Regions from separate parts of the Pectobacterium versatile genome, predicted to be linked through region 1. Evidence: predicted binding sites of a transcription regulator. Region 1 holds the regulator's gene; each other region holds the start of a gene.
The links. Region 1 encodes Fur, which represses iron uptake genes when iron is present. Its sites were predicted from a motif close to ATAATAATGAGAACNACTATCAA; they were not measured.

Region 1 (2,208 bases):
AGAATTTGCCCGCCGAGCATGAAGAGTTTGTCGCGATGCCAAACCATCCGAACAAGCCGGAAATGGGCTCACGTCAGGTCGCATTTAGCCGCGAAGTTTACATCGATCGCGCTGACTTCCGTGAAGAAGCCAACAAACAATACAAGCGTCTGGTGCTGGGTAAAGAAGTGCGTCTGCGTAATGCCTATGTGATCAAAGCAGAGCGCATTGAGAAAGACGAGCAGGGCACCATCACCACGATTTACTGTAGCTATGATGCGGAAACGCTGAGCAAAGATCCGGCTGACGGCCGTAAAGTGAAAGGCGTTATTCACTGGGTTTCTGCGGCACACGCGGTACCAGCAGAATTCCGCTTGTACGATCGCCTGTTCAGTGTGGCCAATCCGGGGGCGGCGGACGACTTCCTGTCGACGATTAATCCAGACTCACTGAAAATTACGCAAGGTTTTGTGGAAGCGAGTCTGGCGCAGGCGGAAGTAGAGAAAGCGTATCAGTTTGAGCGTGAAGGCTATTTCTGTGCTGACCGTGTTTACTCCAGTGCAGAACATCTGGTGTTTAACCGTACGGTTGGATTACGAGATACCTGGGTAGGCTAAAGCCACCGGTAAGAAGAAAAAAATAAAACCGCCTAGGCGGTTTTATTTTTTTATGCGGTCGATTTATCGTGTGGAATCGTGCAGGGTTTCATCCTCTCGGCAATCCCCTTCACTGCAATGCCCATAGAGATACAGACTGTGGTTGGACAGTTTGATGCCGTGTCTTTCTGCGATCTCGCGCTGACGTGCTTCGATATATTCATCGCGGAATTCAATGACTTTGCCACAGTCGAGGCAAATTAAGTGATCGTGATGATGCTGCTGCGTCAACTCAAAGACGGATTTGCCACCTTCGAAGTTATGACGGGTTACGATACCCGCATCATCAAACTGGTTGAGTACGCGATAGACGGTAGCAAGACCAATCTCTTCGCCCATATCAATCAGTTTCTTATATAAATCTTCCGCACTGACGTGATGGCAGACAGGGTCCTGTAACACTTCCAGTATTTTCAGTCTTGGAAGAGTGACTTTCAGGCCGGCCTTCTTTAATGCGGTATTGTTGTCAGTCATGCGGGTTTAATCCTGTTGCTTACTTATCAATGGAGGCTGCCTAGCCTATGACATCGGTCGGCTCAAAAAATGCAAAAGCGTCTCAATTATAGAACCGCGCATACAAAATGAAAACAAGCGAATGTTAACAATATTGTCCCCATTCACACTATTGGTATACAACGCAATTAGTTGTTGATGAATGAGGAAATGATGATGCACATACAAAGCCGATGGGATTATTGTACAGGTTTACTGATAGAAGTTAAAAAAATGTATCAATTATTATGAAAGGTTTTACCTATCAATGCTAATTTGAGCTCTGATAGGGATTATCAGAGCTCAAATGGCTTAGCCAACCAGTTCTTTCAGGTTCAGCTCATCGCTGATCTGTTTCACCCATGTTGTTACGCGTTCGCTGGTCAGTTCAGGCTGACGGTCTTCATCGATAGCCAGGCCGATGAAGTGATTGTCGTCGGCGAGTCCTTTAGAGGCTTCAAAGTAATAGCCCTCTGTTGGCCAGTGGCCGACAATCGTCGCGCCGCGAGGCTCAATAATGTCACGGATGGTGCCCATGGCATCACAGAAGTATTCTGCATAGTCTTCTTGATCGCCGCAGCCAAACAGGGCAACCAATTTTCCTGTGAAATCCACTTCTTCCAACGACGGGAAGAAGTCATCCCAATCGCACTGAGCTTCACCGTAATACCAGGTTGGAATACCCAGCAGCAGAATATCGAAACCTTCGAGGTCTTCTTTGCTGCTTTTGGCGATGTCATGAACATCAGCAACGTTGGTGCCTAACTGCTGTTGAATCGTTTTGGCGATGTTTTCAGTGTTGCCAGTATCACTGCCAAAGAATATTCCGATGAGTGCCATGAATTGAATAACCTCTTGATTCCTAATGGTATGGTGTAATATTTCACCCACTTATCTGTTAATAATAACAGACACTCACATCGGGAGAAACTCGTATCGGTAAGGATGCGTAAATCAAGAGCGTATGAAATGCGAAGGTAAGTAAGAAAATGAAAGCATCCCTGCTGATGCTAAATTCCCTATAATGAATAGGGATTATGTTATCGTCTGAGATTGCACGCACATTTCCTTAATATCGTCG
Region 2 (2,208 bases), 270 kb from region 1:
CTGGTGCTGCTCCAGATCGCGATGGCGGCGACGCTGGTCGTGATTGGGGTCATCTCGCCCGAACAATCCGTCCTGACAATCGTCATCGCGCTGATGCTGCTGGCGCTGCTCTCCGCCAGCCACGATATCTATGCCGACGGCATCACGATCTGCACCACCAACGCGTCCAGTCGTGCTCTGGCGAATACCGCACAGGTCGGCGGCAGCTATCTGGGCATTCTGTTCGGTTCCTATGCGTTCCTGAGTATTGCGGAACAGGCGGGCTGGCGAGGTGGCTTCTTCGCGCTGGCGGGGCTGTCGCTGCTGATGCTCATCCTGCCGCTGCGCTATCTCCAACAATCCCCTATTCAGCACAGTCAGACTCAGCATCATCAAACCCAACAAGCCGCACGCCCGACGCTAAATCGTCTGACGTTTAAAACGCTCTGGCCGGTATTAGCCTTCACGGCCATTTTCTATCTGGCAATGCGCGGCATGATGGCGCTACAAACCGTCATGCTGATCGACAGACAGCTTAGCCTGAGCCAACTGGGTATCGTCATGACGGTGTACAGCACCGCCGTCAGCGGCGTAGGGATTGTGCTCGCCAATGTTCTGATTCGACGTATGGGCGCACTGCGCTGCCTGCTGCCCGTGATGGTTGTGCACGCTCTGTTGGCCATTGTGCTGGCCGTCGGCTACCCGCTGTATTCATTGAACGCCTGGATCGCGCTCTTTGGCGTGGTCAATCTGGCTGCCGCCGTCGGGTTTGTCACGCTATACAACGTTCTGATGGGATTAGTCAGACCGCATCAGCCCGCTTCCGACTATGCGCTGTTCCAATCGACCGATGCTGCCGTCGCCATGATTGTGTCGATTGCCGCGCTTCAGCTCGCGCATCACACAAATTATCAGACCACGCTAGGCGTACTGGCCTGCTTCGCAGTCGCCAGCCTGTGGCCCGCCAAGCGGCTATCGGTACGGCTTTCCCGCGCGTTTTCAGAGGGAACGTCCCCCGTAGTTGCAAACCAACAGGGACAGGATTCATGACAGGGAGAACGTGCAGGACATCTGCTGTATTCGGGTTGAAATAGACCCGATACGGGTAGCTCAAAAAATGCAAACGATTATCATTTAACTTTCATCATTCTCTGTCTCACACGCTTTCCGTGTCGTAGCTTTCCGTATCGTAAGAAAGCGTGTCGTGATGAAAGCCGTTGCCTTTGACATCGATTTTAGTCTTTTCAGGGATTTAATAATGAAAATAATGCGTCTTTATCCGCTTGCCTTAACCGGCGTATTTCTCTCTTCTTATGCCTTTGCCGCTCAGGAAGATACGCTTGTTGTCACCGCCAGCAAACAGTCGCCATATTCTGCCTCGGCCAATAACGTCTCTTCCACCGTCGTGACGGCACCGGAGCTGAAAGACGCTGGCGTCACCAGTACCGATAAGCTAACCCGTGTGATGCCCGGTCTGAACCTCGGCAATAACGGCAGCCTGCTGTTCCCGTCAATCTCACTGCGCGGTGTGTCTTCCGCACAGGATTTCTACAGCCCAGCCGTGACCGTCTACGTGGACGGCATACCGCAGCTCGCCACCAACACCGTGCAGGCACTCTCCGATGTGGAAAGCATCGAAATGCTGCGAGGCCCGCAGGGAACGCTGTACGGTAAAAGCGCTCAGGGCGGCATTATCAATATCGTCACTCAGCAACCGGACAGCACGCCGCGTGGCTATGTTGAAGGTGGCGTCGCCAGCCGTGACGGCTATCACGGCAAAATCAACCTCAGCGGCCCCATTCAAGATGGCCTGCTGTACGGTAGCGTCACGCTGCTGCGTCAGGTCGATTCGGGCGCGATGACTAACCCTGCTACCGGCAGCGACAATCTCGGCGGGACAAAATCCAGCGTCGGGAATCTTCGACTGCGGCTGGCACCCGATGATCAGCCGTGGGAAACCAGTCTGGCACTGACGGAAGACTGCACGCGCGCCACGCAGGATACTTACCTGCCGTTTGGCGATGCCAAAAACCGAACGCTGGAGATCGCCGCTGGCGCGCCCGATCCTACATTGCGCCGCTGTACGCACAGTCAGTCGCTGAGCGGAAAATACACCACCGATAACTGGATTTTTAGCCTGATTGGCGCGTGGCAGCAGCAAAATTACGACCGCACGTTCCCGAACGGTACGCTGATTGCCGATATGCCGGAGCGCTGGAATCAGGACGT
Region 3 (2,208 bases), 990 kb from region 1:
GCGGTTTCAGCCCATTCGTCCTCGGGGACGGACGCCTCAACAATGCCCGCACCGGCAAACAGGCGGACTTTGTTGTGTTTGATGGTGCCGCAGCGAATCGCTATCGCCCATTCACCATCGCCGTTGGCATCACACCAGCCGACGATACCGCTGAATACGCCGCGATCGTGCGGCTCCAGCTCGGCAATCAGCTGACGCGCTTCCTGCGTGGGGAAGCCGCACAGTGCGGGGGTAGGATGGAGCTGGCAGGCGACCTGAAGCGCCGTCATCTCCGGGTTCGCCAGTTCACCGCGGATAGCGGTAGACAGGTGCCACATGGAGGCGGTATGCATCAACGAAGGGGCCGATGGAATGGTTAACGACGAGCATAGCGGCATCAGGCGTTGGCGGATGTCGTCCACCACCAGCTTATGCTCATGCTTGTCTTTACCCGATTTCAGCAGACGCTGGCTGTTCAGGTAATCCAGATGTTCATCGTTCATCCGTCGCGCCGATCCCGCCAGCGGATTAGAGACAATGACGTTCCCCTGCTTGCGCACCAGCAGTTCCGGGCTCGCGCCCAGCAATACCGAACCATCCGGCAGCGGCAGTGAGAAGTGGTATCCACCCGCGTTCTGCACCATCAGGTTATTGAGGATCGTTTGCGCCTTAACGGGGCTCGTTAGCTCAATGTCCAAAACGCGTGACAGCACCGCTTTGCTCAGTTCACCACGGCGGAACCGCTCAACCGCCTCTGCCACGATGGACTTGAACTGACATTCGTCTGGGACGCTGTTTAACGTTAGTGCGGTAGGGCCCGCAGCCGTGTGCTTACGGGCACGGCTGACGAGTTCAGATTTCGTCGTAACGTTATAACTATCAGGGATATAGAGACAAGACGGTTGCGTGGTATCAAAGGGAATCGCTCCCACAACAATAGGCAGCGACTGCCCTGCCTGACGCGCTCGCTGGAATGCCTGCGCGATTGCAGGGCTAAGCCTGTCATCGTGCGAGCCAGGAACACAAACAGGGGACGAAATACGTTCAAATAAGCCTGAAGTAGACAGGCTTCGGTGTTCCGATGCATATAAAAAAGCGGTTTGTTCCGAATAGGTTAACCCGCTAAATGCTTCAGTTTTTGTAATCAGTGTATCCACAAGACAGCTCCTGCGCTCGCAAATTAAATACCAATGATTATTAAAATCATTATCATTTATATTAAGCGCAGTTAAATTACACTGAAGTAACGTGTTCGGTCAATCCTTCCACAGAATGGTTATTCACACCCATTAATTAGGGGTTATATTGATGTTAATCAATTTTTTTGTGCATGTTTCATAATGGGTAATGGTTAGCAACAGGAATGTATTGATTATAAAACCCACATCACAGATGATAATGAAAATACTTATCATTCATTGTCAGAAAAATTAAGCTGCGCTAGACTGCGCAAATATTTTACTAATTATGTCTAAATGTGAGCCTGTCATGGATGAAAGCATGTACCGCCCGCACACCCGATCCGTTGTGCATCTGGCGCTGCTCATTAACATGCTTTCTCTCGGTAGCCTGATGATGGTGATGCCGCTAGGCCCCGATTTCGTCAGCGCCCTGTCTATGGATGCCAAGAACATCGGCTACATTAGCGGCGGTGCAACGTTTGCCTCCGCCATCGTCGGCTTCCTCGCCGCTCCCTATCTGGACAGATTTAACCGTAAACATGCTCTGATCGTGCTGCTGACGCTACGCTTTGGCCTGACGGCAGCCTGCATGTTTTCCACCAGCCAAACCGATCTTTTGCTGCTGTTTATTCTGGCGGGCTGCGTTGCCGGGCCGGCATCCGGTGTCTTGATGGCTGCGGTTGTTGATATTGTGCCGGCCAACGAGCGCGGAAAGCAGCTTGCCTATGTCGGCATGAGCTTTTCGCTCGCGGCGATTGTCATCATGCCGCTGTCACTGGAATTGGCTCACCGTATTAACTGGCAAGCGCCGTTTTATACTTTCGGCCTCGGTGGCCTGTTGCTGGTGTTGTTGGTGCTGTGGCTATTTCCTTCCATGCCGCCGACGCATCGGGTCCAGCAAGGTAATTCCCCCACGGCGGCATCCACGTCGGTATTACATGACCTGTTAGCATCCCCCCTTTTCCTGCTGGGACTGACGGTAATCTCGCTGCAAATGTTCGGTCATTTCCTGCTGATTCCCCACTTTTCCAACTACTTTCAGTTCAAT
Region 4 (2,208 bases), 1.4 Mb from region 1:
ATCCTTTTTTCCCACTGCATTAATATAATTACTTTGTTTTTCCTGATAGCTGGTAATTAATGTTGGGATATTGGCTATTTTCTTGGCGTCGCTTTCCGGCCAGTTAAATTCTTTTGCTTTTTCAGCGAGTTTACTGACATTGGCAATGTGTTCAACGTTCTTTTTTATATCATCAGGATTATAGGTGGTGCCGTATAATGCGCGGTAATATTTAGCCTGGTTAATTTCATCATTGATATTGTTGCTTAAATTCACTTTATCAATACTGTCTTTCAGCGAGCCAATATGCATAATGCCCGCACCGGCAATTACCATGGTCATCAGCAGAATCAGGAAAAAACCTAATCCTAATTTTTTACCGACTTTTAGATTATCAAAATTCATCGTCATCACATCCCACCACTATATCGTATTGAGTCGAATTCACTATCCTGATGCACACGTATTTAGCGGTGTTAGCATCTCGGATTACCGCTTACCAAGCTTATCCCTGCACAATAACATGATAAAAACCTGCAATAGATATCGGCACGTTACTCCGAAACTTTATGCGCCAGTGAGAGAGGAATGCCAACGTACATGCTGCTCGGCATCGAGGTAGGGATAATAAAAAACTGGAATAACAGACTGTTATTCCAGTTTATATTCAAATGCAGAAGAGGCCTGATGGTATCAGGCACTCAACGGCTTTATTTTTTCGCGCTAGCGAAACGCGCAGCAGCTTCGTCCCAGTTCAACACGTTCCAGAATGCTTTAGCATAAGCTGGACGAAGATTCTGATATTTCAGGTAGTAAGCGTGCTCCCATACGTCCAGACCGACGATTGGGTAGCCAGACGCACCAGAAACGGCTTCACCCATCAGCGGGCTATCTTGGTTTGCAGTAGACACGACGGCCAGTTTGCCGTCGTCTTTCAGTACCAGCCACGCCCAGCCAGAACCGAAGCGGGTTGCTGCTGCTTGCTCAAATTTCTCTTTAAACGCATCAACGCTGCCGAAATCACGTTCGATGGCCGCTTTCAGGTCGCCAGTCAGCGTCGTGCCGACTTTCAGGCCTTTCCAGAACAGGCTATGGTTAACGTGACCACCCGCGTTGTTACGCAGTGCCGTTCTTTTCTCCGCAGGAACTTTGTCCAGTTGAGCGATCAGCTCTTCAGCAGACAATTTAGCCAGTTCAGGCAGAGATTCCAGCGCGGCGTTAGCATTATTGACATAAGCCTGATGGTGTTTGGAATGGTGAATTTCCATCGTTTCTTTGTCGAAATGCGGTTCCAGTGCGTCATAAGCATAAGGCAGCGATGGCAGTGAATAACTCATGTTTAGCATCTCCATGGTAAAAAAAATGTTACGGCACTGTGTTGTTAGTACCGCGTAAGCAATACCTTCATTATAGTTAATTAAATGATATTGAAAATGATTATTCTCGAATGGGTGGCATGAGTCAGATTGCTTTACTTCATGATAACAAACGCTTATGTCGTTATTGCACTATGTAAAAACAAATTAATCTATGCCCTTCGCCTGCAAAACGCCGCGACTCTGGTGGTGTCTCTTACGCGCTCAAACGCTGTGGATGCGTGTAGATAGTCGCATGTCCCGACCGACAAAAACCGACCAGTGTCAGGTTGCAGCGCTGTGCGACCTCTACGGCCAGTGAGGTGGCCGCTGAGACAGCAAACAAGATTTCCACGCCGCACATGGCGGATTTTTGGACCATCTCATAGCTGGCCCGGCTGGAAACTAGCGCAGCGCCTTTCTGCCACCCTTGTTTCGCTCGGGTGCCCAGCAGTTTATCCAGCGCGACATGGCGGCCGACGTCTTCACTCCCCCCAGACAGCGTGCCGTCTGGCGCGACCCAGCTTGCGGCGTGAGTACAGCCTGTCACTTGGCCGATCTTCTGCACATCACGCAGCCGCACCAGCGCGTTTTCAAGTTTGCTAAGGGAAAATGTCTGCGTGAAGGGCAGCGGTGCGATCGGTTTGCCGATTTCCGCAAGTTGCTCTACGCCACATACGCCGCAGCCTGTGCGACCATCCATCGCCCGGCGTCGCTCTTTTAGTCCAGCGAAGCGTCGGCTCGAAAGCTCAATCTGTACTTCGATACCGTTACAGGCGGTCTGTACATCAATGCCGTAGATATCAGCCGGTGATTGAATAATGCCTTCAGACAAGGAAAACCCGAGTGCGAACTGCTCCAGTTCCTTCGGTGA

Region 2: EIP93_RS08165 (TonB-dependent siderophore receptor) is a predicted target of Fur. The motif match lies at 1,091-1,113, and genes of this name have one in related genera.
Region 3: EIP93_RS02635 (isochorismate synthase) is a predicted target of Fur. The motif match lies at 1,372-1,394, and genes of this name have one in related genera.
Region 4: sodA (superoxide dismutase [Mn]) is a predicted target of Fur. The motif match lies at 1,401-1,423, and genes of this name have one in related genera.

The regions. Positions count from the first base shown of each region.
Region 1 covers NZ_CP034276.1:1,561,106-1,563,313, forward strand. The annotation lists gene glnS (glutamine--tRNA ligase) at 1-596, shown strand, start outside; gene fur (ferric iron uptake transcriptional regulator) at 660-1,109, opposite strand; gene fldA (flavodoxin FldA) at 1,440-1,967, opposite strand.
Region 2 covers NZ_CP034276.1:1,827,481-1,829,688, reverse strand. The annotation lists gene EIP93_RS08170 (MFS transporter) at 1-1,029, shown strand, start outside; gene EIP93_RS08165 (TonB-dependent siderophore receptor) at 1,238-2,208, shown strand, end outside.
Region 3 covers NZ_CP034276.1:572,537-574,744, reverse strand. The annotation lists gene EIP93_RS02635 (isochorismate synthase) at 1-1,136, opposite strand, end outside; gene EIP93_RS02630 (MFS transporter) at 1,480-2,208, shown strand, end outside.
Region 4 covers NZ_CP034276.1:119,939-122,146, forward strand. The annotation lists gene EIP93_RS00510 (methyl-accepting chemotaxis protein) at 1-390, opposite strand, end outside; gene sodA (superoxide dismutase [Mn]) at 690-1,316, opposite strand; gene fdhD (formate dehydrogenase accessory sulfurtransferase FdhD) at 1,552-2,208, opposite strand, start outside.